Regions from separate parts of the Bacillus sp. M5A3_1b genome, predicted to be linked through region 2. Evidence: riboswitches for the same ligand, from Rfam matches in the RefSeq annotation. Region 2 holds a riboswitch; the other holds the start of a gene.
What was found. Region 2 has a riboswitch for magnesium ahead of mgtA (magnesium-translocating P-type ATPase). Riboswitches for the same ligand answer to the same signal wherever they lie in the genome.
Positions count from the first base shown of each region.

Region 1: another riboswitch for magnesium. It lies ahead of ACLBWW_RS07135 (P-type ATPase); the one in region 2 lies ahead of mgtA (magnesium-translocating P-type ATPase).

Region 1 covers NZ_JBKEZY010000002.1:189,973-205,896, reverse strand. Annotated here, with positions in the region: gene pbuX (xanthine permease PbuX) at 1-109, shown strand, start outside; gene ACLBWW_RS07195 (DUF418 domain-containing protein) at 125-1,288, opposite strand; gene ACLBWW_RS07190 (dynamin family protein) at 1,839-5,498, shown strand; gene ACLBWW_RS07185 (DUF3931 domain-containing protein) at 5,502-5,756, opposite strand; gene ACLBWW_RS07180 (GNAT family N-acetyltransferase) at 5,829-6,296, shown strand; gene ACLBWW_RS07175 (YpbS family protein) at 6,318-6,590, shown strand; gene ACLBWW_RS07170 (sulfurtransferase) at 6,593-7,426, shown strand; RNA gene ssrS (6S RNA) at 7,543-7,726, shown strand; RNA gene ssrS (6S RNA) at 7,747-7,930, shown strand; gene ACLBWW_RS07155 (hypothetical protein) at 7,985-8,434, opposite strand; gene ACLBWW_RS07150 (hypothetical protein) at 8,518-8,829, shown strand; gene ACLBWW_RS07145 (glutathionylspermidine synthase family protein) at 8,833-10,068, shown strand; gene ACLBWW_RS07140 (DUF350 domain-containing protein) at 10,065-10,451, shown strand; M-box (ykoK) riboswitch at 10,546-10,711, shown strand; gene ACLBWW_RS07135 (P-type ATPase) at 11,055-11,780, shown strand; gene ACLBWW_RS07130 (5'-3' exonuclease) at 11,911-12,777, shown strand; gene ACLBWW_RS07125 (FbpB family small basic protein) at 13,138-13,278, shown strand; gene ACLBWW_RS07120 (DUF7507 domain-containing protein) at 13,351-15,924, opposite strand, start outside.
Region 2 covers NZ_JBKEZY010000001.1:443,751-459,674, forward strand. Annotated here, with positions in the region: gene sdaAA (L-serine ammonia-lyase, iron-sulfur-dependent, subunit alpha) at 1-724, opposite strand, end outside; gene sdaAB (L-serine ammonia-lyase, iron-sulfur-dependent subunit beta) at 743-1,402, opposite strand; gene ACLBWW_RS02290 (hypothetical protein) at 1,447-1,593, opposite strand; gene ACLBWW_RS02295 (hypothetical protein) at 1,745-1,936, opposite strand; gene rnz (ribonuclease Z) at 2,298-3,221, opposite strand; gene ACLBWW_RS02305 (DUF3932 family protein) at 3,411-3,662, shown strand; M-box (ykoK) riboswitch at 3,851-4,018, shown strand; gene mgtA (magnesium-translocating P-type ATPase) at 4,347-7,052, shown strand; gene ACLBWW_RS02315 (MgtC/SapB family protein) at 7,164-7,865, shown strand; gene ACLBWW_RS02320 (DNA polymerase IV) at 7,907-9,145, opposite strand; gene ACLBWW_RS02325 (hypothetical protein) at 9,290-9,490, shown strand; gene ACLBWW_RS02330 (tripeptidase T) at 9,535-10,653, opposite strand; gene ACLBWW_RS02335 (GNAT family N-acetyltransferase) at 10,781-11,326, opposite strand; gene prli42 (stressosome-associated protein Prli42) at 11,517-11,609, shown strand; gene ACLBWW_RS02345 (DUF3894 domain-containing protein) at 11,687-11,926, opposite strand; gene ACLBWW_RS02350 (L,D-transpeptidase) at 12,072-12,617, opposite strand; gene ACLBWW_RS02355 (aromatic acid exporter family protein) at 12,634-13,602, opposite strand; gene ACLBWW_RS02360 (amino acid ABC transporter ATP-binding protein) at 13,703-14,425, opposite strand; gene ACLBWW_RS02365 (amino acid ABC transporter permease) at 14,418-15,077, opposite strand; gene ACLBWW_RS02370 (transporter substrate-binding domain-containing protein) at 15,114-15,893, opposite strand.

The sequences.
Region 1 (15,924 bases), on a different contig from region 2:
ACTTGGAAGTGCGTCAGCAGTACTATTAAATATTGTATTTAATATGGTGCCGCAGCGTAAAGTGAAAGAAGAGCCAGTGTCTATGCAAAGTGCAGTAAGAGAAGCGTAAAAAAGCAAGGTCTCATTATGAGACCTTGCTTTTCTTTTTAAGTGGCATCATTTTCCCATACGTACCAAGACGCCAAATGTACTCAAGTGGCCCGTATTGATAACGTGACAGCCACCAGCGGCTAATAAAGATTTGTAACGTATAGAAACTAATGCAAAATAGAGGACCTACCCATAATGGAGCAAGATAATCATTTTTGAACAATAGTCCGAATACAAGTAATGTAACAATTGTATGTGAAATGTAGTTTGTTAACGCCATTCGACCAACATACTGGAACGGACGTAATAATGTTTGCCATCTTTCTTTTTGTAATAAACGCATTAACGTGACAATGTAGAAGATGAACAATGTCTTTCCGCTTATCATCGTAATACCCATAAGTGAAAATGGTGTGTATGGTTGATTGTTCATAAAGAAGTAAACCATAATAAACCACATCGGTAATGTTAAAATGAACATAATGATTTGCCATTTTTTAAGTTTTAGATCTAATTCTTTAGCACGGCGGAAAATGTCTTTTTTACCGGCATATAATCCTAGTAAAAACAATCCTAGTGTTTCAGGAAGCATAATAAGACTGTTACTTATTGCTTCAGAATAGAAAGAATGGAATCTGTCTGTAATTTGTAAGCCCCAGTTTTCTAACGGCATAATGGCTATGGAAAGGCCTAGTTCATCTACCGGCACTAATAACATGAGAAGAGAACCTACTAATGTGAACAATTGCATGAAACTTAATAGTACAATTGACCATATTAAAATAGTGCGTGGCTTTCTCTTGTAAAATAAAAATAAGAAAAATCCAGCGATTGCATAACTATGTAAAATGTCTCCGTCCCATAAAAGAACGTAATGTAAGAAACCAAATAATAATAAAATAAGTAAGCGGCGAACAAATAAAGTTTTTGGGCGATCTGTTTTCGCTTCAGCACGAGTCATAAAAATGTAAAAGCCTAGGCCGAATAAAAACGAAAAGATTGTATAAAATTTTGTTTGAATAAACATATCGTAAAATAGGCGAATATAGCTGTCTATCCCTTCGTAAATTCCTGTAATATCACGTGAGTCAACCCCGGCGATAATTGGCCAGTTAACAAGAAAAATACCTAGTACAGCTATCCCTCTAATAATATCGATGGAATGTATCCTCTCGCCTTGTGAAATATTTTGTGTCATTATTTTCCTCCTTGTTAAGTAATTCCCTTTTATTATACAAAATGTAAAGAGGAGGGTATATAGGTAATTTCCAATTTTTAAAACTGTTAAGATATGTATTATGAGATATAATAAGAGTGCACAACAAGTTTTAACCTTCTTCAAACCAGGCAGTAAAGCTCCTTTCTATAAGGAGCTTTCTTTATGAAAAGTATTGATAATGATTCTCTTTAATGATAAAATGTATTCAAAAGTGATAATCATTATCAAAAAAAGGTTGGTGCATGAGCATGGTATATGCATTAGTAGCAGGTACAGTCGCTGTATATGCAGTTATTGCAAAGTATGTTTTAAATGGAGTAGGAACAGCAAAATGAGTGATATGACATAAAATCCCTTTCATTTGTAAAAAGAATGAAAGGGATTTTTTATTTTTAATGAGAATATGCTGAAAATTTAGTATGATAGTAAAGTGAAACTGTAATCGATGAGGGGATGTATCTCCTGATGATTATGAGCTCGCAAATAGCGGGAAAAAGTATATACATCTTGGATAAAGGGGAACAAGGGGATGACAAACATAGTACAGACAAACGGTATGAAAAAACTTGTTTGTTTTTATGAAGAGTGGCAAAAACACGGCGATGCAGAGAATAGTGTAAAGTTGTTTGAGGTGATTCAAAAATATAAACAAGAACAGCTTATGATAGCGTTCTGCGGTCACTTCTCTGCAGGGAAATCAACGATGATGAATCATCTATATAAAGCGCAGTTGTTACCAACAAGTCCAATTCCGACAAGCGCTAACGTTGTCAAAATTGAAAAAGGAATGGATCGTGTTGTTGTAACAGTTAAATCTGGAGAACAGTACGAATATGATGGTGCATATTCAGCTGAAGAATTAAAACAAATTTGTAAAGACGGTGATGAGGTAATTGGTGTTCATATTTATCGGAATGATGCGCCAATTCCTGAGGGTGTTATGTTAGTTGATACACCAGGGATTGATTCAACAGATGATGCCCATCAATTAGCGACAGAATCAACGCTGCATCTAGCAGACGTGATTTTTTATATGATGGATTATAATCACGTCCAATCGGAAGTGAATTTGCAATTTGTTAAAGAATTGAAGCAACGTAATAAAACGGTTTATCTCGTTGTAAATCAAATAGATAAACATAAAGAAAATGAATTATCGTTTGAGGATTATAAAGATAGTGTAAAACAATCGTTCTCTAACTGGGATATTGAAGTAGATGGAGTGTATTATACTTCATTACGAATGATGAACCATACACATAATGAAATTGGGAGCTTAGAAACATTAATTACTTCTATTATGAAAGAAAAATTGCAGTATGTAAGAGATGGAATGGAGCGAGAAACAGAATATTTAATGGGGGAACATTTTTCATTTATTCTTTCAGAAAATGAAAAAGCTCTTTTGAAATATGAGGAAGAGCTAGCGTCGCCGCTTTCTATTTCAGAGATAGTTGAAAAGAAAGAAGAGCTAACGGAAACTAAACAACGCGAGGCTAGTAAAGAATCTCATGTGAGAAACGAATTTATAAAAGGCTTACAAGCTATATTAGATAACGCGTATTTAATGCCATTTGAAATGAGAGAATTGGCAAATGCGTATTTAGAAACGAAATTAACTAAATTTAAGGTCGGTTTGCTGTTTGCGAAAGGAAAGACGGAACAAGAAAAACAGAGACGTTTAGATGCTTTTTATTCTGCTTTGCAAAAGACTGTTGAAACGCAACTTGATTTTCATGTGAAAGAATTTATCGTTGCCTTCTTAAAAGAAGAAGGATTGTTCACAGAGGAAATTGGGAAAGACATATATGCTTTAGAAATTGCTTTTGGACCAGAAATGTTAGCTGAAGTCATTAAACAAGGTGCAGGTTTCACAGGTGATTACTTACTTCTTTATACAGCGGATGTAGCGAATGAACTGAAGAAACGTTATTTTACAAAAGCGCAGCAAATTTTTGATAAAAGTGCAGTCGTTTTAAAGCAAAAGGTGAAGGAAGCAGTTGCACACATTGAAAAAGAGATTGAAAAATATATGATGTTGCAAACGGCAAAAGAAACGCAATTGCAATACAGTAACAATTTAGAGACATATGAAAGTTATTTGCAAAATGTTTGGCACGAGCGTGTTGCTACACCAGAAGGATTGCAAATAGAGGAGATATTGCAAAGTAAAACACAAATTGTTAGTGAGAAATTCACACTACAAGAGCAGGAAAGCGTAAACGATAACGTAATGGCTCGTGAGGAAGAGATAAAAGGAACGGTAGCATTAAATATTCAGCGTATATTAGAGAAAGTGAAGAAAGCTGAAACGATATTAGAGCCATTGCCAGCGCTGAAACATGTACAACAAGAGGTAATAGAAAAAAGGTGTCGTGTGGAAACGAAACAATTTACAGTAGCGTTATTCGGAGCTTTTAGTGCTGGGAAATCATCATTTGCCAATGCATTGCTTGGTGGGAATGTACTTCCTGTATCACCAAATCCGACGACGGCAACGATTAACCAAATTTTGCCGGTTACAGAGGAAAAACCACACGGAACAGTAATGGTTCAATTCAAATCAAAGCAAGCTCTATTAGAAGATATGAAAGCTGTTTATAAGTTGTTTCATTATGAGATTACTACGTTAGATGAAGCGTTAGCACAAATTGATAAAGTTATGAAATATCCTTCACCAACTGGGAAGCAAAAAACAACATTTAGCTTTTTACGAGCGGTACAAAAAGGGTATGATACGGTTTCTGCTCATTTAGGGGAGCAAGTACAAGTTACATTAGAAGAGTTTTCTGATTATGTAGCGAATGAAGAAAAATCATGTTTTGTTGAGTACATGGAGCTTTATTATGATTGTGCTTTAACAAGGCAAGGAGTAGCGCTTGTAGACACACCTGGAGCGGATTCTATTAACGCCCGCCATACGGACGTTGCGTTCCAGTATATTAAAAACGCAGATGCTATTTTATTTGTAACGTATTATAATCATGTGTTCTCTCGTGCTGACCGTGAATTCTTAATCCAGCTTGGTCGTGTAAAGGATACTTTTGCACTTGATAAAATGTTCTTCTTAATTAATGCGGCCGATTTAGCAGAGTCTGAAGAAGAACTTGAAATGGTAAAAGGTTATATCGCAGACCAGCTACTGCAATATGGTATTAGAAATCCGCGTTTATTTGCAATTTCAAGTTTATGTGCACTTGAAGAGAAGCAAGGAAAGAATATTGAAAAAGAGAAGTACGGTATTTTACAAAACTCTGGGGTTGCTAAGTTCGAGGAATCATTTACATCCTTTATGATGAGAGATTTAATGCTAGTATCTGTTCATGCTTTATATGGTACATTGCAAGGAGCAAATCAGCTTTTAGTAAATATGATAAACGGTGCAAAGCAGGGGAATGAAGAGAAAGAGAAGCAAACGAAAAAATATGAAGCAGAGCGTGATCAGCTACTTCATATTATTTCATCATATAGTGTGCTTGCTGAAGAGCAGGCGATGCAAAATGAAGTGAAAGAATTGCTTTATTACGTGCAACAGCGTCTATTCCTACGCTATAACGATGTGTTTACTGAATTTATTAATCCAGCATCGCTGCGAACGGATGGGAATGTGAAAGTGCAGTTGCAACAGTGCGTTATGGAATTAGTGGCATTTATTCAGCATGATTTACTACAAGAAATGCGTGCGACATCATTACGCCTTGAGAAATGGATAGATGAAGCGATGAAGCGTGCAAAGAATGAAATTGTGGTGAACTGTAAAGTAGAAAATGAATCAATTTCTATGAGTGGAACAGTGGATTATGAATATAAAGATATTGCACATAAAGAACCATTCCCTTCAGTTGAAATAAAAGATTTCAAAAAAGCACTGGCGCATTTTAAAAATGAAAAAAGCTTTTTTGAAAAAAATGATAAAGCTTTCATGCAAGAAGAGGCTAAAGTTGTATTAGAGCCTTTCGTATCAAACTATGTAGCTGATGAAAAAGATTTATTTGTTCATCATTATAAGCAAGAGTGGGATTTGAAATGGAACTTATTCCAAAAAGTGATGCAGCAAGATGTGATGAATTATTATGAAAGTGTATTATTTGCATTGGCTGAAACAATTGATGTATCACTATATGAACAAAGTAAAGAACAATTGCAAAAGCAGTTAGTAGAGATTGAAAAAGAAATTTATGTGATATAGTCGTTATGAGAAAAAGATTCGTTCAATTTTCTTTTGCAATACTGTATCTAAAGATTTGACAAACCCAGCAAATTCATCGGTAGAAATCATATGAGTAAGAACGAGGCGTCTGCCGTCTGGTGTTTCACCGCATAAGACGAATGAAGAAAATTCATATGTTTTGTTTTCTACTACTAATTTTGGGTAGGAATACGTGTCGCTTTTCTTCTTCTTTCCATCAATAGAGATGACGTTGCACTTTTTCTCATTGTTGTCCATGGTGAATCCCTCCTTTCTATTATTTATGGTAGACAAGGAGGGATTAGAACAATAGAGAAAGGGGAGTTTTTTATGTGTGTAGTAATAGAGTATATTTCGAAAGAAGCTATACCGAAACCTTTATTATTGCTTGCTGATCCGAGTGAGGAGCAAATTGATGCATATGTACAAAGAGGGAAAACATATGTAGCTAAGCAAGAGGGGAGAGTTATCGGTGTATATGTTCTTTTGGAAACAAGGCCGAAGACGATGGAAATTATGAATATTGCGGTTGTAGAGCATTTGCAAGGAAAAGGGATTGGAAAGCAGCTATTAAGTCATGCCGTAGAAACTGCTAAAGGATATGGTATGTCAAAACTTGAAGTTGGTACGGGCAATTCTAGTGTTTCACAACTTGCTTTATATCAAAAATGTGGATTTCGTATTTTTTCTATTGATTTTGATTACTTTTCGAAGCATTATGAAGAAGAGATTATTGAAAATGGGATTGTATGCCGTGATATGATTCGGCTTGCAATGGAATTGAATGAGAACGTATAACTTATTTAGGGGGAAGAGAAGATGGAAGTACATAAAGCAATTACAGCACATTCTCGTAAACAAAATGAAAGTGTAAAAGCATGTTTACAATTAGATGCGCAGCGTGAAGCAGCTATTGAAGCAGCCGTATCTCTTGCGTCAAATGGGAAAGAATTTTCGGTTGATGTCATTAATGTTGTAACAAAGCAAATTAATGATCTTGCAAAAAATGGTGTTACACTAGAGCGTAAATATGTTACAGAAGAAATGGTTATGGAGTATGTAAGTCGTTTGCAAGAGAAAGAAGGTCGTTAAAGATGATAGTTACAGTCGAATGGTTACGTGAGCATATAGAAGATGAGAATGTCCGTATAATCGATTGTCGTTTTGATTTAGCGAATCCTAATTGGGGTAGAGAAAAGTATGAGGAAGAACATATTCTTCATGCATTATATTTTGATTTGAATTTAGATTTATCAAGTCCTGTAACAGAACATGGTGGTCGCCATCCATTGCCGAATATTGAGGAGTTTGCAGACAAGCTTTCACAAGCTGGTATTGATGAACATACGACAGTAATTGCATATGACAGTCAAGCGGGTGCAAATTCTTCTCGTCTCTGGTGGTTATTAAACTATGTAGGACATGAGAAAGTATATATATTAGATGGTGGATTTCCAGCTTGGAAAGAGAATGGACTACCGATAACAACGGAAATTCCTGTTGCTATACGAAAAACATTCAAAGCAAATGTACAAGATTATATGCTTGTAACGATGGAAACGGTGAGAGAGAATATTCATGCAGGTGCAGATGTTACGTTAATTGATTCTAGAGAGCCAAAGCGTTATGCTGGTGTAGAGGAACTAGTTGATCCAAAAGCAGGACATATCCCGACAGCAGTAAACTATTTTTGGAAGGATGGAATTGTACAATCAGGGCAATTTAAGAATGAAGCTGGGCAACAAGAACGATTCCGAAATCTTTCGAAAGATAAGGAAACAATTGTATATTGTGGTTCTGGTGTTACAGCCTGTCCAAATATCCTTGCATTGAAATTAGCTGGATTCCAAAATGTTAAATTGTATGCAGGTAGCTGGAGTGATTGGATTTCTTATCCAGAAAATCAAATTGCAAAAGAAGAAGATTAATCACTTGCATGCAAAAATAATTTGTATTAAAATAAGGTCACAAGCAAGAAATTGCTCGAAAAACTTTGTATTTTACACATTGGAAACAATGTGATAATATAACGACAAGTAAATAATACATCCTGCGGTGTACGTAACTTATTTATGTCTAAAACCGATGTTAGTTATACGGAAGCTCAATATTTAGCGACCATCATCAAGCCTTCCTTGTGGAGGAAGATGTACGGTAACTGTGAGGGCATCCACCTGCGAGTAGCGGGTTTTTGGACATTTACGAGGAGCGGCACGTGCGGGGGGCTTATTTCAACTAACATTATATAAAATTCCTACGGTGTACGTAGCTTATGCATGTCTTAAACCAATAAGTTTAATATGGAAGTTCAATATTTAAATGTAGCTAACATGCCATCTTTTTAAGAAGGAAGTTACAAACATTTGTGAGAGCATCCACCTGTGAGAGCAGGTTTATGGACATCTAGAGAGAACGGCATATGTGGGGCTATATAAAAACCTTACGTTTTATACGTAAGGTTTTTTTGTTGCATACATATATCTATTTTATCTGGATTCACCTGTGAAGTTTCCATAATAAATATAGCACTTTCTATCTTCATCAATCTCTCTTGAATCTAAAGCGAACTCCATATGCATGCCGTCGCGCTGAATATATATAATGTCTGAATGAAGAGATGGCAAAATTTCTTCATAGTTCCATACATCTTTCCGATCTATTATGCTTGAACTCGTTTCACTTAGTTCTCTAACCTCAAAACCGATGTGAGAGTATGTAGGATCTGAAGTGTCATTTGCAAACTCTTCTTTTTGAATATATATAACTGCTATTCCGTCTGGATCTACTGAAGTAGCAGTAACAACATATGTCTTGTTATCCTTTATAAAATATTCACATGTCATGCGCGCGATGATTTCAGAATTAGAAATATTTGCGTAGTTCCATAAAGCAGGATACCTTTTCGTTTCATCATTAAGTCGATATTCTAAGCGCATTTTATCCCTCTTCTTCCTTTTTCTTCTACTTTATCATGCTATCTTATATAATAGGAATAGAATTTAAAAAGGGGAGTGCGAAGGTGACAAAAACGAAATGGCTAGTAGGTGGTGTCGTAACGTCTTTAATGACTGGCACCTTATTTGGCTGCGCACAAGATCTTCCCCCAAAACCGAATGATAATAGTTGTTCAGATTGGGATTGGGATGATGAACTTGGGGTATGGCAGTGTGATGATAGTAGGTCAGGTTATCGTGGGCATTATTTTTATGGTGGGAGTTACTATCAAAATAAATCCACTTTTAAAAATTCATCGGCGTTTAAATCTTATCAATCGTCTGCGGAATTTAAAGGTGGAATTGGAAGCGGTTCAAAGGGAGGATTTGGGGGCTAACATATGTCGCAATACATAAGAGAACGAAAAGCGTTTTATTCGAAATATCCGAATTTTTGGTCGGATTTATATGAATGTGAGTATAGTTTGTTTCATGTTTTCTCTATAACAAATCAGACTATGAAACAATTGCAATTAGCAACTGAACGAATGGGGAAAATATTTTTTAAGACTGCTAAACTTTTGCGGAATTTAAGTGACGAACAGCTTCTTGAACTTGGGTATCCTTCTGCAAGCTTATCGTTTATTAGAATGAAAGGATTATATCCTGAATCTATTATTTCACGATTTGATTTCGTTTTAACAAGTGATAACCAAATTAAAATGCTTGAGTTTAATAGTGATACACCAACTTTTATTATGGAATGCTTTCAAATGAATGGAAAAATTTGTGGGAAACTAGGCTATGATGATCCAAACTTGGGTCAAGAACGATTACTATCTTCTGGTGTTACAAAGGCCGTAATGGAAGCGACAAAGGGAATAGATAACCCAAATGTTGTTTTTACAGCACATCATGAACATATTGAGGATTGGAATACGACTATGTATTTGAGTCAGTTATGCCATGTTGAAAATAAAGTAGTGCCAATGTCAGAACTTAGAATTACAAAAGATGCTTTAGTGGATAGGGATGGAGTACAGATTGATATTTTATATCGCCAAACATATCCGATAGAAGATTTAATTGAGGATCAAGATCCTGAAACAGGAGACTTCGTAGGTGTGGAACTGTTGCAACTTGTAAAAGCCGGAAAGCTTTTTATAATAAATCCTTTGTCAGCATTTTTGCTTCAGCCAAAATCAATTCAGTGTCTGATTTGGGGGTTAGCAGAAGAAAAGGCCTTTTATACAAATGAGGAACAACAGTGGATTAAAGAATATATGTTACCTACATATTTAGAACGAGATTTATTTTTAGGAAAAGGCTCTTTCGTTCAAAAGCCTTCATTTGGTAGAGAAGGAGACACAATTACCGTTCGCGATAAGGACGAAAATATTATGATTCAAAATGCACACCAAACGTATAAAGCGTCACTGCCGATATTTCAAAAGTATACAGAACTTCCAGTCGTATCTTTGGAAACAGAGAAAGGGATGGAGAAACTGTCGTATGTGTTTGGTTCGTTTCTAATTGCTGGAAAAGCGAGTAGTATCGGTATTCGCGCTGGGGAAAAAATTACGGGGAATGAATCGTACTATTTACCGGTAGGTATAAAAAAGGAGGAAAGTATATGATTAATTTTTTATTATATTTAGCAGTAACACTGGGCCTTTTATGCATTGGTCTGTTCCTCATGGAAGTGACAACGAAAGTAAAAGAATTTAAGTTAATGGCCCAAGGGAATAAGGCGGTAAGCTATGTACTTGGAGGACGATTACTTGGATTAGCTATTGTTTTATATTCGACAGCAGCTAATTCCATTTCACTTCTTGATATGGTTTCGTGGGGAGCCGTTGGGATTTTGGCTCAAATTATCGTCTTTTATTTAGCTGAGTGGCTTACACCACGCTTTAATATAAACAAAAGTCTTGAAGAAGATAATCAAGCAGTCGGTCTTTTTCTTATGTTTTTATCGCTTTCCATTGGGATTGTAATTGCTGGTTGTATAACTTATTAAAACCTTTACGTTAGTTCGCCATACTTTTCGAAAAAATTGTAGGCTACTGTTGACATCTATTTTAAATAAGAGTAACATTTTCTATGTAATAAAAATAAGTCTCTGTTAGGTGAGGCTCCTGTATAGAGAAATGCTACTGCCCAAAAATGTCGAGAGACGCCAATGGGTCAACAGGAATGATCGAATTAAGGTTTTTCTTAACGTAGCTGGTAATGTACCTATGCTATACAGTGCTAAAACTCGGCGAGGGAGAGGTCCGTAGATTTCTAATTGTTTAGGAATCGTTTATTTGTGTATGCCATGACCTTTACTCTTTTCGGAGTAAGGGTCTTTTTGTTACAAATCTATGAGTAACTTCATAGTATAAACTATAAAATTAAACGAGGAGGTGAGGAGCATGTCAAATTCTGACTCGGTTCCGTTACCCATATACTTCAAATCAAAAATATATGATGTAGGCAGGAAACGACTTGTTCCTCCCTCTATATTTATCATAATGTAGCGTTTATATGCATGTTTAAGCGCTAAACACTGTTACGGTAAAAGTGGATAAATTGAGAAACAAAGCGTTTCTTCCTATGTTGTACAGGAGGAGACGATAATATGTTATATGCAAACAAAACTGTGGGTAACACGTCATATAAATTAAGTAAAAAATCAATGAAAGAACAAACAATGCTTCAAAAAAATAAAGATTTATTAATTGAAATCGCAACGAGAGATGTAAAATCTGTATTTGCGTATTTTAAAACAACAAGAGACGGATTATCTATGAAAGAGGCACAAAAACGCATTCAAGTATACGGCCGAAACGAATTAATTTCAAAAAGAGCGCGTATTGCGGAAGTAATGATGAAGCTAAGTGGAATGATTCCAGGTTTTTCAAAACAACATGTGCGTGATGGATTACAATGTGAGAAAATTACTGTGTCTCGAGTAGAATGTTCTAGTGTAACAGGTTTAAACGGTAAATTAAAAATGATGAATGTGCCAGTACAAGAGCTTGTTCCTGGGGATATGATTTTTCTTTCAGAAGGTGATACAGTACCAGCAGATGTACGTATCATTTACGCGAATGATTTATTAGTAAATGAATCCGTGCTAACAGGAAAAGATGCAAGGATTGAGAAATTTGAAAGTTGCTATCACCTTGAGCGTAAACGATTCATTCCTTTAAAACGAATGAAAGACTATAATCCACTTGAACTTGAAAACGTATGTTTCAAAGGGACTCATATTGTTGGCGGAAATGCAAAGGCTGTAGTTGTTTCGACTGGGAAAAATACGTATACAGGAATTCTTCATACTTGTTGTAGTAGAACGTCTTAATGTGTAAATGATGCTAAATATACAAAAACAATGTATAATAGACAAAGTTGAAAAAACGTAGAATGGTAATCTATTTATATAACCTTACGTGATGACGTGGGGTTATTATTTTTTTGGTAGGAGAGGGATTATGAAAAAAGTATTATTAGTTGATGGTATGGCACTATTATTTCGTGCTTTTTACGCAACAAGTGTCTACGGACAATTTATGAAACGACAAGATGGTACCCCTACAAATGGGATTCATGGTTATATGAAACATTTATTAACAGCTATGCAAGCAGTTGAACCGACACATATCGTAACATGCTGGGATATGGGTAGTACGACATTTAGAACAGAATCGTTCTCGAATTATAAAGCGAATCGTGTAGCGCCCCCTGAAGAATTAATTCCGCAATTTGATTTAGTTCAAGAAATGACTGCGAAATTGTCTATTCCAGTTATCGGTATGAAAGGGTATGAAGCGGATGATTGTATCGGCACGCTTGCAAAACAATACTGTAATGAAGCGGAAGTGTATATTTTAACAGGTGATACGGATTTACTTCAGCTTGTTGATAAGAACGTTACAGTAATGCTCTTGCGCAAAGGAATCGGAAATTACGAATATTACACACCAGAGAAAATCATGGAAGAAAAAGGCGTAGAGCCGTGGCAAATCGTGCATGCGAAAGCATTCATGGGAGATACGAGCGATAATTACCCAGGTGTAAAAGGTATCGGGGAAAAAACAGCGTATAAATTGATTCAAGAGCACGGAACAGTAGCAACTGTACTAGAAAATGTAGCATCATTAACGAAAGCGCAGCGCACAAAGATTGAAAGTGATTTAGAGAACTTAAATATTTCATTACAATTGGCACAAATTCATTGTGAAGTTCCAATTTCATGTTTACTAGAAGAAGGATTACACACAATGGATGAAGAAAAACTTAGATTCGTTTGTGAAGAAATGAATTGGGGAAGACCTGAAATATTAATCAATATGCTATAAATAGTTTTGAAAGAGGGGTGTTATATAAGTCAAAGTTTGACTTATATAACACCCCTCTTTTTGTTTTTACGAACAGTATCGTAGTAAATAAAATTATATCGAACTCAATTTTAAATATATAAATGTTTCGACAAAATATATTGATAGAAGTTGATGACAATAGCAACTTTTATAATGAAATGAAGCAATTTCAAAATGGTTTTAGGATGATCACATTTTTGTATGTTCACAAAGTTGTCAGAAAATAAATGAAATTTTCATATGAAGTTCAAATGGAATTCACAACAATCAATTATTATAAGGACACACAGATAATTCCTTATCTTTTATATAAACCATCCCCCAAGGAGGAAAATGAAAATGAGAAAAAAAGTGAGAAAATCTTTTAAACAATTATTAATTGAAAATAAACAATCACTATTAAATAATAAAGAAAATATGAAAGAAATTGAAGAAAGAATTGAGAAACGACATGTAGCATACAGAGTTGCTAGTAATTGAGTAAGATAATTTGGCCTATGAAAAAAGCTTGTAGTTTGGATACTATCCAAACTACAAGCTTTTTCTTTTTTATTATTTCCACCAAATCCAAGTCCAAAAGTAATTTCGTATATTTCGAGGAGTAATGCGTATAAAACGTTCCCCGTCAAAGAAGCAGTTTAAATTTGGAAGTGTTTCATTTGGATTTTCTGAAATAAAGGTGACGATATTTTCGTTGCTTGTAACGGTTACTGTAATTGGTGGGTCGGTAGGTGAAACTTGAAGTTGTAATGAAATATTGGCCGTATTTTTAAATTCATTAGTAACAGGTGGACTTATCACTTGTACTGTGAATAACACGATAATTGTTTCGTCTGGTTCCAAATTATTAGCGACTAGGAAACCGATATTCGGATTCGCTATTGGAGAGCGTTCGCCGTTAATAAAGACAGTGCCGTTCATAAATTGTAAACCTGCTGGAATGGTATCTTGCAAAGAAACATTTGAAAGTGAAATATCAGAAGTATTCGTAATACGTACCGTATAATCAAAATATTGTTTTAAATAAGCCGAGCTGACGGAAGTGTTTTTTACTACTGTCGCAGTTATAAATTGAACTGGTATACGAACGATATTTGAATTAACAATGAAAGTAATAATTGGGTCTTGTGGTGTCAACTGGAATGCGGCTGTAACTGTTGCGGAATTAATAATTGTACTGTTTGAAGGAATAGAAGTGACGAGGACTTTAAATGTTATCGTTGCTACTCCATCTGCTGGTAGGGCGCCGATATTAATACCAGTGTCTGGACGAACATTTGGTACCGAAGTACCGTTAATGGTTACGCTGTTTTCTATAAATGTTGTACCAGTTGGAATGGTATCTAAAATAGAAGTACTTATCGTAGGAATCGGGGAATGGTTCAATACCTCTAATGTGAATGTAATAACATCTCCTATAACGGCGATAGATGTGTCGGCTGTTTTGTTAATTCGAACCATTGGGTCTATTATAGTTGTTGTAACGGTATTTGTTTGCTTTGTAATTGTAATAGGCGGTTCATTCGGATCAATGGTAACAGTATAGGAAACAGAAGCATTGTTATTGATTGTAGATTGAAGAGTGGAAGGAGATATTGTTACTTGGAAAGTAATGATAGTAGATTCATTAGGAGAAAGGTTTCCTAATGTAATACCATTTTCAGGATTTGCATTAGGCTGATTGATTCCGTTAATCGTAACGCTGCCCGTAACGAAGGTTGTATCTACTGGTGCGGTGTCTATTGCAAGAAGGTCTTCAATCGTAACATTACCGCTATTTGTAATCGTAATTGTATACGTTAAAGTTTGACCAGGTAAGACATTCGTTACATCAACAGACTTAATAGCAAAGACATTATCATTTTGGACAATCGTTGTGACGGTATTTGTTGTAGTTGTATTCGTAACAGGTATGTTATTTGGGTTGACTATATAGTTAAAGGTAGTAATTGCGTTGTTGTTGAGTTCATTTGGTGTTGGGATAGAAGTCACAGAAACTTGGAATGAAGCGATAGCATTTCCGCCTACAATTATAGTACCAATTGGTATACCACTTACTGGATTAACTCCCGGAAGAGTTTCTCCGTTTACCATGACGCTATTTTCTATAAACGTAGTACCTTGAGGAATCATATCTTGAATGACTACATCATTTGCTGCAACATTACCAGTTTGATTGAGTGTAATTGTATAAGTTAACGTGTCACCGACTGTTGCAAATGCAAGGTCAACAGCTTTATTACTATTTAAATTTGCATGATTAATTGCTGTTACGGCAGCTGATGAAAGAATAGTTTCGGTAATAGGCGGCTGGTTTGGTATGGTGTATTGGTATTCAATTGTACTCGTGTTAGAGATTGGATTTGTTTGCGGAATTGAAGTAACCCGTACTTGGAATAGAATGGTTGCTGTCGTATTAGGTGGAATGTTATCAAGTTGTATCCCGTTAAGTGGATTGTCATTTGGACGAGCGGTGCCATTCACAATAACACTATTCTCTATAAAGCTCGTATTTGCTGGGATAATATCTGTAACGATAATGTTTTCTACTTGTATATTCCCATTGTTTGTGATGGAAATGGTGTAAGGGATAATCGTTTGTAGGTCAGCATATTGAATAGGTGTTGTTTTTATAGCGAGCACATTAGCAGAAATAACTTCAGTGAAGGTAATATTACTAGTCGATATTTGTTCTTCGCCACTAATTGTATAACGAGAAGTTGATTGGTTTTGGATACGACTGCTTGCTGGAAGAGATACCACAGTAACGGAAAACGTGACAGGGATAGAATCATTAGGAGCAATCGTTCCTACAAGTATACCAGTACTTGGATTCGCGTTAAGCTGAGGAATATTATTTACTAAAACGCTACCATCTATAAAGGTTGTTCCAACAGGAATATTGTCTGTAAATACAACAGCAGTAGCATCTGCATTTCCTATATTCGTTAAAGTTGTAGTATAAGTTAAAATGTCACCAATCGTAACAGAATTCAAATCAACAGTTTTCAGTGAAACGATATCAGCGTCATTAATTTGGACGAAAGTAGTATTGGAAGTAGTCGATTTTTGAATAGGTGCAAAGTCAGGGTTGAAAATAAAATCGTAGACGATGTTTGCAGTATT
Region 2 (15,924 bases):
TTACGCCAGCTAATGCTAAATCAGCTGAAATCATCGCATTCGCAGCTCCTGCTGCATTACGTTTTACACAAGGTACTTCTACAAGCCCTGCAACAGGATCACATACTAAACCAAGCATATTCTTTAATGAAATCGCCATCGCTGTAGCTGCTTGATCTTGTGTTCCACCAGCCATCTCAACTGCTGCTGCTGCTGCCATTCCACTTGCTGAACCTACTTCAGCTTGGCAACCTCCTGCCGCGCCGGAAATACAAGCATTATTCGCAACAACCATACCGAAAGCTCCTGCTGTAAATAAAAATTCGATCATCTCTTCGCGTGTCGGCTGTAATTTTTCTTGCAGTGCAAACAGTACACCTGGCACTGTTCCAGCAGACCCTGCTGTTGGTGTTGCACAAATAATTCCCATCGCTGCGTTTACTTCATTTGTTGCAACAGCTTTACTCACCGCGTCCAAAATCGTATCTCCAGATAAGCCTTTTCCGCTATTCATATACGCCTGAACTTTTACAGCATCTCCGCCAGTTAAACCAGTTGGTGATTTCACTCCGCGAATACCACGTTCTACTGCTTGCTCCATCACGACTAAGTTCTTTTCCATACCAGCAATTACTTCTTCACGTGAAATACTTCTTGTTTTCATTTCACATTGAATCATAATTTCTGCGATTTTTACATTTTGTTCTTTAGCTTGCGCCACTAGTTCCGCTGCGTTCCGAAACATGGTGTGTCCCCCCTGCAATTATTCCATAATAGTTACTTGACAAATATTTTGTTGCGCGTTTATTTCTTCAATCACTTCATCTGCTAATAATTCATCTGTTTCGATAACCATAAGCGCTCTTCTTCCTTTTTCTTTACGAGAAACACTCATTGTACTAATGTTAATTTCATGTTTCGCAAGGATTGAAGCTACTGCTGCAATAGCACCGAAGCGATCGTTATTTACAATAAGTAGTGCTGGACTCGTGCCTGTTAATTGAAGATCGAATCCGTTTAATTCTACAACTTCAATTTTACCGCCACCAATTGAGCAAGCAACAACTTCAATTTCTTCTTCACCTTTATACAAACGAATTCTCGCTGTATTTGGGTGAGGTGCATTTGCATCTTCTTCAATAAATTCTACTTCGATTTTGCGCTCTTTTGCTATGTCTAGCGCTTCTGGAATACGTAAGTCATCTGTTTCAAACCCTAATATCCCACCTATTAACGCTACATCTGTACCATGCCCACGATACGTCTTTGCAAATGATCCATATAATGAAATGCTTACTCTTTCTGGTTCATGACGAAACAGCTGGCGAGCAACTTGCCCCATTCTTGCTGCGCCTGCTGTATGTGAACTTGATGGACCAATCATAACTGGACCAATAATATCAAATACTGAGCGATACTTCATCATAACTCCCCCTAAACCTCTATGAAAAAAATTTTACTATTCTATTAAGCTACCGAATCGGTTGCTTTTCCAGTTGTACGACGAATTTGTTCCGCTATACGAATTGGATAGTTTTTGAATAACAGTGAAACAATATATCCTGAAATAATACCAATTATCATAATAAATAAGAAACTTAGCATTATCTTCATTTACTAATCATATAAGCTAATCCACAATAAAGTCTTGTAGCAATCCAAAGTTTAACACAGAACCCCTTACAAGCATAGCATAAAGTGAACCTATAATCAGTGGGGGTTTTGTTCATCCCCCACTGATTATCAGCCCTCACCAATCGGACGTTTACGGACAGCCCGACTCCCACCTAACTTCTTTGCCCCAGCCGAATTTTGAGGTGGGAGTTTTACTGCCCGTTACTGTCGGATAAACAAGTGAAACTCCCATTGCTTTCATACCTTTTAGTGCTTTAAAGCTAAAAAATGAAAAAAGACTTAGTACAAATAATAGTAATATCTTTCCTATTATAAATTCCATGTTGCTCTCTCACGATTTAGTCAACTTCACTTATTACGACAAATAGCTAAAATGCATGTAGCCTACAATAAATTTTGATCTGCCCTCATTATAGCTCGTTTTTAATAAAACGCTTACTTTTAATGAATTTTAAAAGTTCTGAATAACGATCTGTTTTTGCTATTTGTACCACTCGTATGTCGTCTGACTTATATAACAGTTTTTCTAAACAATCGGTACTATGCATTTTTATCCTATTTCTTCACATCATTAAAACTTTCTGTTCCATCCAATATAAACATAAAATGATAACAGTTTTATTTTAATTTTTTTTAGAAATAAAAAAATGGCAACCTTTCGTCACCATTTTTTCACACCATTATTATCTTTCTACCGGAAAAATTTTCAAGTCCGTAGCTATTTCTGTATTAGAAAATAGCTCTCTTGCCTCTTTCCATAATTCCTTATATGTATCCCCTTGATAACGAGAACTAATATGAGTCAATATTAATCGTTTTGCATTTGCCTGAAGTGCAATACTCGCAGCTTGCTTAGATGTGGAATGAAAATAATCATACGCTTGTTGTTCATCTTCTGCTGCAAAAGTTGCTTCATGAACAAGTACGTCAGCGTCTTGTGCCAGCTCTCTACTCGCTTCACAATATCTTGTATCGCCTAAAATGGTAATAATTCTTCCCTTTTGAGGTGGACCAATAAAGTCTTTTCCATTTAATATCGTACCATTTTCTAATTCAACTACTTCTCCATCTTTTAAACGTTTAAAGAGCGGGCCCGGTTTCACACCCATCTCCAGCAATTTATCGACTAAAAGAGCACCTTGTATATCTTTCTCTACAATACGATACCCAAAACATTCAATACCGTGTGACAATCTTTTCGTTTCCACGTGAAATTCATTATCTTCAAATACAGTACCTTCTTCTGTTATCTCCACAATTTCAAGTGGATATTTTACATGTGTCGTACTTACTGATAATGCCACTTCAATAAATTGTTTAATTCCTTTTGGTCCATACACTGTTAAAGGTGTATTCCCTCCTTGAAATGAACGGCTTCCTAATAAACCAGGCAAGCCAAAAATATGATCACCATGTAAATGCGTAATAAATATTTTTTCAATGCGGCGTGGGCGTACTGATGTATGTAATATTTGATGTTGCGTCGCCTCGCCACAATCAAATAACCAAGTCTGTCCTCGTTCTTCTAACAATTGCAAAGCAATTGCCGAAACGTTCCTTCCTTTCGAAGGAACACCTGCACCAGTTCCTAAAAATACAAATTCCACTTTCTTTCCTCCAGCTCTTTATATAATCTACCTTTCATCTTACGGAATGTTATTTCAAATGGCAAATCGAATTTACATAACCAATCATCTAGACAACTATATATCACGAACATTATACTCAAAAAACTTAGTAATCGTTCGTGTTTTATGTTAAAATGATTATACTACATTTTAAGGGAGCGTTTTATTATGAAAGAAGCATTTCGTTTACAAACTGATTTTTCATCTTCATTTGATCGCTGGGTAAGTTCTTTCGTTTCTGATCACCCAGCACAATTAGAATGGACGACTTTGAAAGAATTAATCCATGAATATACAACAACACATACAAATGATTCATTACCAACATATATTTCTTCAGCTTTAACATATTACGCACAACGTGTTTCAACAACAAACAGTTCAGAAATTGTTATTTTTGAAAATGCTACAATCTCATAATCTATAAATAAAAAGCACTGTAATCAGTGCTTTTTATTTATATTCATTACAGTATTTATTTTCCATCCTTATTTCAACAAAACTCCTCTTATTTCCTACTATATAGCCATCATAAACCTATTTGATTTTTCAAAAAAAAGATATTGACACTATAAATTTACAGTGCTAACATTCAAATTGTAATTGAATATGGTCTCTGTTAGGTGAGGCTCCTGTATAGAGAAACGCTGCTGCCCAAAAATGTCGAGAGACGCCAATGGGTCAACAGGAAAGGTCGGAATGAAGGCCTTTCTTAACGTAGCTGGTTTCAGTACCTATGCTATACAGTGCTAAAACTCAACGAGGGAGAGGTGCATCTATTTTTGTCATGCACAAAAACTGTTTTTATCTATGTTTATTAACAGTCTTTGTTGTGGACTCTTTTAACTGCGAATTCAGACCTTTACTCGTTTTGAGTAAAGGTCTTTTTATATATGCACCTTACTATGAAACAAACATAGCATATTCAGAAACTACTAAATTGTACGGAGGTGAGGAACAGTTGGCAATTGATGATTCGGCCCAGATACCCATATGTTTTACGTTAATATTTCATCATGTAGGTAGGAAAGAAGCTGTTCCTCCTAATTTTAAATAGTCGAGTAACAGATTGTTTCCTCCTTCATGAAAAAGGAGGAACTACCGATGTTAAATTTACAAAGACAAGAAACAAAACATTCATACGATCAAGATCGTATGAAAACAAATAATGAATTATTGGTGGAAGTCGCAACACAAGATGCAAACAAGGCGTTACAACTTTTAGAAACAACAAAAGATGGACTCTCTAAACAAGAAGCGGCTCTTAGACTTACTTTATATGGCCCGAATGAAATAGCTCATAATAAAACATCACCGTGGTACATTCAATTTCTACTGGCATTTAAAAATCCGTTTATTTTTGTTTTATTAGCTCTCGGCGCACTCTCTTTTTTCACAGATGACATACAAGGAACCCTTGTCGTATCTGTAATGGTAATGCTAAGTGCAACGATTCGTTTTTTACAAGAATTTCGTTCTCAAAAAGCTGCGGATCAGTTAAAAGCTATGGTTCGAACAACGGCGAGCGTCTTTAGAATAGATGGATTTGTACACGAAACAAAAAAAGTAACAAATTTAAAGCAAAATTATACAATGGAAATTCCAATTGAAGAACTTGTACCTGGCGATATTATTTCACTTTCAGCCGGTGATATCGTTCCGGCTGATGTGCGTATTCTATCAGCTAAAGATTTATTTGTGAATCAGTCTTCTTTAACTGGGGAAGCACTGCCTGTGGAAAAGTACGAAAACTGCTATCATACAGAGAATAAACATATCTTACCGAAAAACATGAAAAAAAATTACAATCCACTCGATATGGAAAACCTTTGTTTTATGGGTACAAATATTGTAAGTGGTAGTGCAAAAGCTGTTGTCATCTCCACAAGTACCGATACGTATTTCGGATCTTTAGCAAAAAGGGTTATCGGCAAACGAGTAGAAACAAGCTTTGATAAAGGTGTAAACAAAGTAAGCTGGCTCTTAATTACATTCATGCTTATTATGGCGCCTATCGTTCTTCTCATTAATGGATTCACAAAAGGGGATTGGCAAGAGGCTTTCTTCTTCGCTATCGCAATTGCTGTTGGTCTCACACCTGAAATGTTACCAATGATTGTAACTGCTAATTTAGCAAAAGGTGCCGTTAACATGTCTAAACAAAAAGTAATTGTAAAACAACTGAATTCTATTCAAAACTTAGGTGCTATGAACATTCTTTGTACCGATAAAACAGGAACTTTAACAGAAGATAAAGTTGTACTTGTCCGCCATTTAGATCCTAACGGTAATACATGTAATCGTGTATTACACTTCGCCTATTTAAATAGCTTCTATCAAACAGGATTGAAAAATTTAATAGATAAAGCCGTTATGAAGCATACAGAAGAAAACCAGAAGTTTAATCCATCCATTTTTCAAAAACTAGATGAAATTCCATTTGATTTTGCTCGCCGGCGTATGTCTGTCATCGTGAAAGATATTTCAGGTGAACATACAATGGTTTGTAAAGGAGCAGTAGAAGAAATTTTATCTATTTGTAACTACACTGAAGTAGATGGAAAAGTTGTTTCTCTTACCGATGACATGCGTTCAAATGTAAAACAACTAAGTGAGACATTAAATAGTGAAGGTATGCGTGTTATTGCTGTAGCTTATAAAAAAGATAGACCAATAAATGATACAGAGTACGCGGTACAAAATGAAAATGATATGATTCTCGCTGGATATATTGGCTTTTTAGATCCACCGAAACCATCTGCAGCTACTGCCATTCAAGCATTGCAGAAACATGGTGTACAAGTAAAAATTTTAACTGGCGATAACGAAATCGTGACAAGAAAAGTTTGCAAAGAAGTTGGATTAAATATCGGTGAGCCTGTCCTTGGTTACGAAATCGATTCTTTACCTGATAAAGCATTAGCAAAATTAGCCGAAGAAACAACTGTATTTGCTAAACTAAATCCAATGCAAAAATCTCGCATTATACGAGTATTACAAGGAAACGGACACACTGTAGGTTATATGGGAGATGGCATTAACGATGCCGTAGCGTTACGTGAAGCTGATGTTGGCATATGTGTTGATACTGCTACTGATATTGCAAAAGAATCTTCCGACATTATTTTACTCGAAAAAAGTTTAACAATATTAGAAGCAGGTATTTTAGAAGGACGTACTACATTCGGAAATATTTTAAAATATATTAAAATGACAGCTAGCTCTAACTTCGGAAATGTATTTAGTGTATTAGTAGCAAGTGCTTTCATCCCCTTCTTGCCGATGCTTGCCATTCACCTTTTAATTCAAAACTTACTTTATGATATTTCACAACTGTCTATCCCATGGGACAAAATGGATAAAGAGTTTTTAGACAAACCAAGAAAATGGGATACTGCCAACTTACGAAACTTCATTATTTGCATCGGTCCAATTAGTTCCATATTTGATATTATCACATACGTAGTCATGTGGAACGTCTTCGGTGCAAATACAGCTAGCGAACAATCATTATTCCAATCTGGTTGGTTTGTCGTTGGATTGCTAACACAAACTTTAATTGTTCACATGATAAGAACACAGAAGATTCCGTTTATTCAAAGTGCTGCATCAATACCGGTTCTTTTATTAACCGCTTGTATTATGGCAATCGGAATTTATATTCCATTCTCGCCACTTGGAGCAGCCGTTGGATTACAAGCATTACCACTTAGCTACTTCCCTTGGTTAATAGGAATACTATTAGGCTATGCTCTCTTAACACAGTTCCTAAAAAAAGTTTATATTAAAAAGTTTCATAGCTGGTTATAAAGTGAAGCTTTCATCAGCCCGCAAATAGCGGGATAAAAATGAGAATGAGCAGGTACTCCCCACTCATTCTCAAAAATATAACATGGACTTATATGTATGGAGGTGACCATGATGGTATGGTATGACATTGTATTAAGATTATTTATCGCAATTATTGTAGGTGCTTGCATCGGAATGGAACGGCAATGGAGACACAGGATGGCTGGATTACGGACAAATGCTCTCGTATCACTTGGTGCCTGTATATTTGTTTTATTATCCGTCATGCTTGATCACGATGCTAGCCCCTCACGTATTGCTGCTCAAGTCGTTAGCGGGATTGGTTTTTTAGGAGGCGGCGTTATAATCCGCGATGGTTTTAGTATTAGAGGGCTTAATACAGCAGCTACTCTATGGTGCGCAGCTGCTGTTGGTACTCTTACAGGTGCTGGTTTCCTCGTTGCAGCTATATTAGGTGCAGCCGGCGTTTTACTAGCAAATATACTACTTCGCCCAATCGCTCTCTTTATGAATCAGAAATCAAAAGAAGAATCACCTGAACAAACGAATTACTTACTTTCTCTTACTTGTTCAGAGGAACATGAATCCCATATTCGTTTTTTACTTATGCACATGGTAAGTTCTGAAGGCATCGGTTTAAAAGAATTGTATAGCGAAGACGTAGATTCTAATCAAAAAGTGTGTATACAAGCTACATTACATTGCAGTACAAATGCAGCAGTCCTAATTGAAAAAGTAGTAGGTAGAATGCTATTAGAATCTGAAGTTACTGCAGCTGGTTGGAAAACTTCATTAGATTTAGAGGTAAGTTAAAAATGAAAGGTGTCATGATATTTACAGCTTCATGAAACCTTCTACATAAACTTATTTTCTAACTTTTGCTGAAAAGACTTTTCTTGCTTACGTAATAATTGACTACCTCGTTGTAAAATCGGCATTCCATACTTATCATTAATTTGATCGATGACAGCAAGTAGCGGCTCTTCTTTCGCATCTTCTTCAAATGAAAACAAATCTAATTGTTTCACCGATTCTGTCTTCCACTCTATTTCAGTAGCTGTAACACCTAGTAAACGAACGGAATCACCGTCCCAATGTTGCTTCCATAAACGAGATGCTGCCTGAAAAATATCTCGTTCTTCCCAAATCGCATTTTTCAATTGCTTACTCCGCGTTACTGTCCGCCTATCATGATATTTAATCATAATTTGAATATTATAGCTGACAAGCGTTCGCTTTTGTAATCTTTTACTCACTGATTTTGATAGCCGTTCTAACATATCAAGTAATTCTTTCTCTTCATCCATATCCTTTGAAAAAGTCATCGAATTACCGACACTTTTATGTTGTCCCATTTGACTCGGATCAACTTCCCTATCATCCATACCTTTTGCCCGCTGTTGTAAATCAACGCCATGCTTTCCAATTTTAGCGCGAATGATATGTTCGTTTCCTTTTGCTAACTGCTCAATTGTTTGTATATGAATATCATTTAATTTTTCAGCTGTTTTTTCTCCAATTCCATGCATTGCTTCAACTGGAAGTGGCCAAATCATTTCTGGAATATCTCGTTTTCGAAGCACCGTAATACCGAGAGGCTTTTTCATATCAGAAGCTGTTTTTGCTAGGAAAAGGTTAGGAGCAATTCCGATGCTACACGGAAGCTGTAACTCTGTTAATAACGCCTGCTGAATCATCTTTGCTATTTCAAGAGGTGAACCGAGTGCGTAGCAATCTGTAATATCTAAATACCCCTCATCTATAGAGACTGGTTGTATTTTTTCCGTAAAACGGGAAAGAATTTGAAACATTTGAAATGAAGCTTCACGATATAATGTAAAATTAGGACGCATTACAACTAATTGCGGGCATAACCTTTTTGCTTCCCAAAGAGGCATCGTTGTACGTATTCCATAGTCTCTTGCCTCATAACTACATGTTATAATAATTCCTTTTCTTTCTTTTTCATTTCCAGCAACTGCTAACGGCTTCCCTTGTAATGATGGGTCATGAGCAATTTCAACAGATGCGAAAAAACAATTCATATCTACATGCAAAATAACACGACCATTTTTCGGATACATTTCTCGCACAGTACTCACTCCCTAATCAGAACGTTCGTTCTTTCATTATATCAAATTTTGCATAATAGTTATAATAATTGCTTGTTCTTTTCCTTTCATACATTTGATATAATTTACATAAAATGTATAAAATCACAAAAAGGGGTGATTATGATGAAATCAACTAATAAACTCAACTATACGTTCCTTGTGATTATATTAATCATAGCCATTAATTATTTACTGCTTCCTATTTTTAATATTAATACGTTTGGGTTCTTCCCTCGCCTAGTACATATAGCAACAACTTATATATTGCCATGGATTTTCTTATATTGGCTGATCCGCCTTGTAAAAGCAATCGAATCCAAATAAAAAGCGTGTAAATCAATTGTGATTTACACGCTTTTTCTATTCCATTACTTCGCTACTTCTTCAATAATTGCTATAACTAATTCTGCTGTTTTCGCTAATTCTTCAACAGGAATCTTTTCGTTTGTTGTATGAATTTCTTCATAACCAACCGCTAAGTTAACTGTTGGAATACCGTGTCCTGCAATTACGTTTGCATCACTTCCGCCACCACTTTGGTGAAGAGAAGGTGTACGACCAATGTTTTCAGCTGCACGTTTTGCAACTTCTACAACGTGATCGCCCTCAGCAAATTTAAATCCTGGGTACATAACGTTTACTTCAACGTCTGCATGACCACCCATTTCTTTTGCAGTTGTTTCAAATGCTTCTTTCATTTTTGCAACTTGTGCTTCCATTTTTTCATTGATTAAAGAACGCGCTTCTGCAAAGATTTGTACATGATCGCAAACGATATTTGTTTGTGTACCACCTTCAAAACGTCCAATATTTGCAGTTGTTTCAGAATCAATACGACCAAGTGGCATCTTCGCAATTGCTTTCGCTGCGATAGTAATTGCAGATACACCTTTTTCTGGTGCTACACCAGCATGAGCTGTTTTCCCACGAATAATTGCATTCACTTTCGCTTGTGTTGGAGCTGCAACAACGATTTCACCAACTTTTCCATCGCTATCTAATGCGTAACCGTATTTCGCTGTAATGCGCTCACGATCTAATGCTTTTGCACCAACAAGACCAGATTCTTCTCCAACTGTAATAATAAATTCAATTTTACCATGAGGGATGTTTTTCTCTTTTAAAACACGAATTGCTTCGAACATTGATGCTAATCCAGCTTTATCATCCGCACCTAAAATCGTAGTACCATCTGATACGATATATCCATCTTTAATAGAAGGCTTAATTCCATTACCAGGAACTACTGTATCCATATGAGAAGTAAAGTAAATTGTATCAACACCATCTTTTGTTGCTGGTAAAGTACAAATTAAATTACCTGCACCATGCCCAGTAACAGCCATTGTGTCATCTTCAAATACTTCTACACCTAAATCTGTAAACTTCTTTGTTAATACTTTACAAATTTCTGCTTCAAATTTCGTTTCAGAATCTACTTGTACTAATTCCATAAATTCATTTACTAAACGTTCTTGATTAATCATAAGACTGCGCCTCCTGCACTACCATTATGTATGTAACACTATTAATTATAACAGAATTTCGCAAAAGTTTCGAAATACAAGACAAAAAACAGACGGTTTATATGTCTAGATAACCATCTGCTTTCTATTACTCATTTAACAATACCCAGCGCATATGATCTTCCCATACTCCATTAACCATTAACATTTTCCTAGACACGCCCTCATATTGAAAGCCTATCTTCGTCACTACTTGTATAGATGCTAAATTTCGTGGCATAATCGGTGCTTCTATACGATGTAACTGAAATTCTTCAAAAGCAACTTGAATCGCTTTTCTAAGCGCTTCTGTCGTATAACCTTTGTTTAACTCTGCCTTATCTAATTTATAGCCGAGTACACAAGATTGATAAATTCCGCGAACAATTAAATTAAATGAAATACATCCAATTATTTTCGTATCATCACCCTTTTTAAAAATCCAAAGCCTGATGATTTTACCTTCTGCAAACTCTTTTCTATCCTTTTGTAACTTTTTCTTCTGATAATCTAACGTAAAAAAATCATCCGGTCTATACTCTTCCCAAGCTTTTAAAAATTCACGATTTCTGTCGTAATATTGAAGAACTTTTTCAGCATACGACTCATCAATTTCCCTTAAATGTAAACGATTTGTTTCATATATTTTCATCATCGTATCTCCATTCTTCAGCTTGCATAACAAAAAACTTATACTCTATCATTAATTATATATTCTCTACATACATACAAATTTCCTGTTATACTTTACACGCACTTCTCGAATTTTGTCACTTCTCTCCCCTTGTCCACAATATCATTTCTCGTTACAATGATATTGTACTGATTTGCAAGGAGGTTTAACGATGCATAAAAAAGCTCAAAAAGTTATGATTTATGTAATGCTAATTTCTATGCTTGTAACAACATTACTTGCTGGCGCAAGTATGTTTTGGTAAAAAGGACGATGTGTTCGTCCTTTTTTTACTTTTTACACATAACACAATAAAATAAACCATCTCGATATCGAGATGGTTTATTTTATATAAAGCACAATCGCTACAATACTAAAGGAGAATGACATTACAAGTGCTGTTATAAAACTTGTATATTGTTTCTGCTGAAATGCTCCAATAACAAAAGTAAGATTGAGTAATGCCATACATACAATTGCTACAAGATAAGAACATATATTAAAAGTTGCCAATATGAATGTAATAACAAATAGAAATCCCATAAAAAATTGCATATACGAAATTTTTGGATTCAAGTACATATGAGCAACCCCTTTATCTAATTTTTATCCTGATCGGTGAGGGCTGATAATCCGCAGGTAAAAAACATCCCACTGATTAAAGTTTCACTTTATCTTTCTATACTCTCATTAACTCATGGTTATGTACACATGTCAAGACAACTTATTACAATAGAAAAAGCCAACCTTTGTTGGCTTTTTCATATGCAATGGCTCCTTTTTCTTTTGCCAATTGCTGAAATGATTTTTTCGACTTCACAATCCATACTTTCGTTCCAATTGGAATGCGATCAAATAAATACTCCACATCGTTTTTCTTCATTCGTATACATCCTTGTGAAATATACTTTCCAATTGAACTAGGTTGGTTTGTTCCATGTATTCCATATTTACTTCCATCAGTTCCTCTTGCATTAAATCCAATCCACCTTGACCCAAGTGGATTTTTCGGTGACCCACCTGGAATATCCTTCGCAATATAATACGGATCCTTCGCTTTCATTACAACATCAAAAGTTCCCTCTGGAGTTAATTCATTTGTTTTCCCTGTCGCGACTGGAAAAACCTTTTGAATCTTCCCATCGTCAATATAAGCTAGTTTATTCGTCGCTTTATTTACAATAATGAAAGGATCTCCGGCACGTGGATTATCACCAAGAGGCCAAATAGGCGATAAAGAAAGACATAATATGAAAGAGAGAAGATACGGCATAGATAATTCCTACCTTCTATATAAGTTCTTTTATATTATCCTTTCCCTTAAAGCGACTTTTAATGAGTAAATATTGTTCCATTTCGTATACAAGTTGAACAAGTTTCGCACGTATCTCAAATTCTTCACGTGTAACGGGCAATGGCATATCTCTAAATAATTCTCTCATTTCTTGAAGCTGTCTTAAAGAAATAACCCCGGTACTCTGAGGGCTAATAGCATTACTAATGTTTTCAACCACATCCGCAATCATGTCAGCTTGTTCATATGTCCACGATAAAGAAGCTGCTAACGGAATCATTCGCTCTAAAATTTCGAATTGTTGCATACGCATATTAAAATAACGATAGTAATAGTCATCTTCTCGCATAAATGCATTCTCAAGTTTCTTAAACGATAAATCTCTAGCTTCATTTAGCATATTTTCAGTTTCAATAAGTTCTGCCCCGCTCCAGCTACTTTCTCTGTTTCGTAAATACACGACCATTTCAAACAAAATTGTTTTAAAGTTACTTTCTATTGTATCCTGATACTCTTTTAGCTTATTTTCACTACTTGGCATATACATATTCACTAATAAAGCCACGCTAATTCCTATCGTTAATATCGCAATTTCATTCCCAACAACAAGCCATGTAATTTGTTTCAATGAATATAGATGCATCACAATAACTGAACTCGTGACAATACCTTCTTGAATTTTGAGCATAACTGCAGTCGGAATAAATGTAAGTAATAATATACTAATTGCAAGTGGTGTATATCCAATTGTTTCAAAAATACAAAACGCGAATACCATTGATAATACACAAGCTAAAAAACGATGTAGCGATACTTGAAGTGATTTACGTTTCGTATTTTGTACACATAATATAACTAAAATGCCCGCTGAACTATAAAATTCTAATCCTAATAACTGCGCAATAAAAACGGCTGCGCCTGTCCCTATTGCTGTTTTTACTGTACGGTATCCAATTTTGAACATATCATTGCTCCTATATGTATAAACGTATTTACAGCTAGTATAAAAAAAGGATGACACAATGTCATCCTTTTCTACTTATTATTCACGTAACTTTTACAGATTACAATATTTTTTGTAAAAATTGTTGCGCACGTTCACTTTTCGGTGCTGCAAAAAATTCTGCTGGCACACTATCTTCTACAAGCTTTCCACCATCTAAAAAGAGAACACGATCTGCTACTTCTTTTGCAAATCCCATTTCATGTGTAACAATCGCCATTGTCATTCCTGTCGTAACTAATGATTTCATAACTTCTAACACTTCTTTTACCATCTCTGGATCTAGTGCTGATGTTGGTTCATCAAATAACATAACTTCTGGTTCCATCGCTAACGCTCTCGCAATTGCTACACGTTGCTTTTGTCCTCCCGAAAGACGATTCGGATACGTATCTTTTTTATCTAATAAACCGACCTTTTCTAAAAGTTTCTCGGCTTTCTTGTCAGCTTCTTGTTTCGTTGCTCCTTTTACATTGATAGGAGCATACGTAATATTTTCTAATACAGTCATATGAGGAAATAGGTGAAAATGCTGAAATACCATTCCAACATTTTCACGAACGTGCATAATATTCGTTTTCGGATTCGTTACTTCTTCCGTTCCAATCCAAATGTGACCATTTGTAGGTGCTTCTAGCACATTCATACAACGTAAAAATGTTGATTTCCCTGATCCAGACGGTCCAATAATTGCTACTACTTCCCCTTTTTCAATCGTTGTTGTAATCCCTTTTAATACTTCATTTTTTCCAAATGATTTATGAAGGTTTTCAATTTTAATCACTTTTCTTCATTCTCCCTTCAATTGCCTTCCCGACTAATGTAAGAATAATGACTAGCATATAATAAATGAGTCCAACAAAAAGTAATGGTTCAAGATATTTAAACGTCTCACCGCCTACAATGTAAGCACGGCGCATTAAATCGGTCGCTCCTATTACTGTTACTACAGCCGATTCTTTCGTAAGTGTCGCAAACTCGTTTACAAGTGCCGGTAATATATTTTTTAAAGCTTGAGGAAAAATGATATTTCGCATCATTTTTCCGTATGGAATTCCTAATGCCATCGCCGCTTCTGTTTGTCCTTTATCAACCGCTTGAATGCCGGCACGGATTACTTCTGACATGTATGCACCTGAATTCAAACTAAATGCTAGTACAGCCGCCAAGAATGCTGGTATTTCATAACCAATTATTTGCGGGACACCGAAATAAATAATCATTAATTGCAATACAAGTGGTGTACCACGGAAAATTGATGTATAAAAATCTGCCGCTATATTTAATGCTCGTATTCTAGCAATTTTGCAAAGCGCTAATAACGTTCCTAAAATAAACCCAACTAACGCTGATACTGCTACAATTTTTAAAGTAACTTCTAGCCCTTTTAGTATATATGGTATCGAAGGCGTAATCGCCGAAAAATCTAAGTTCATTCTTTTCATTCCCCTCACAGAAAAGTGAAAGGCAGCTTATTTTTCGCTGCCAAACCATTTCTTCACTAATTTATCCATTTCTCCATTTTCTTGCATTTTTTTAATTACTTTATTAAATTCTGCTGTTTTATCACTATTTTTCGGAAGGGCAATTGCTGCTCCTACTTCTTCTGGTGCTTCTTTAATTTCAATTCCTTGTAATTCTTTCATTTTTTCTAAATAATTTTTAGCAACTGTGTCTTCTATAATTGCAGCGTCAAAACGACCAGCTTTAATTTCTTGTACGATTTCTGGTATACGGTCACGTCCCTCAACTTTGAAATCTACTTGTTTTTTAAATTCTGCTGCTTTCTCTTCTTGGATAGATCCTGTTTGTACCCCTACTTTTTTCCCTTTTAAATCCTCTACAGATTGAATATTAGAATCCTTTTTAGAAACGACCATGTTTTTCGCAACAAAATATATATCTGTGAAATCAACATTATTTTTACGCTCTGCCGTTGGCGTCATACCTGCCATTACGAAATCAACTTTTCCTGAGCTAAGGGATGCTAATAAACCACCAAAATCCATATCTTTCACTTTCACTTCATAACCAAGTTCTTTTCCGATATATTTAGCAACATCAACATCAAAGCCGATAATTTCATCACTTTTTGAAGCTTCTACGTATTCATATGGTTTATAATCTGCTGAAGTCCCCATAACCAGTACTTTCTTATTTTTTCCAGTAGCCTTTTCTTCCCCATTACTACAAGCACTGAACATACTTACAATTAAAATAAGTGCAAACGATATTGATAATAACTTCTTCATCTTTCTTCCCCCTAATAATGTATATTTAAAA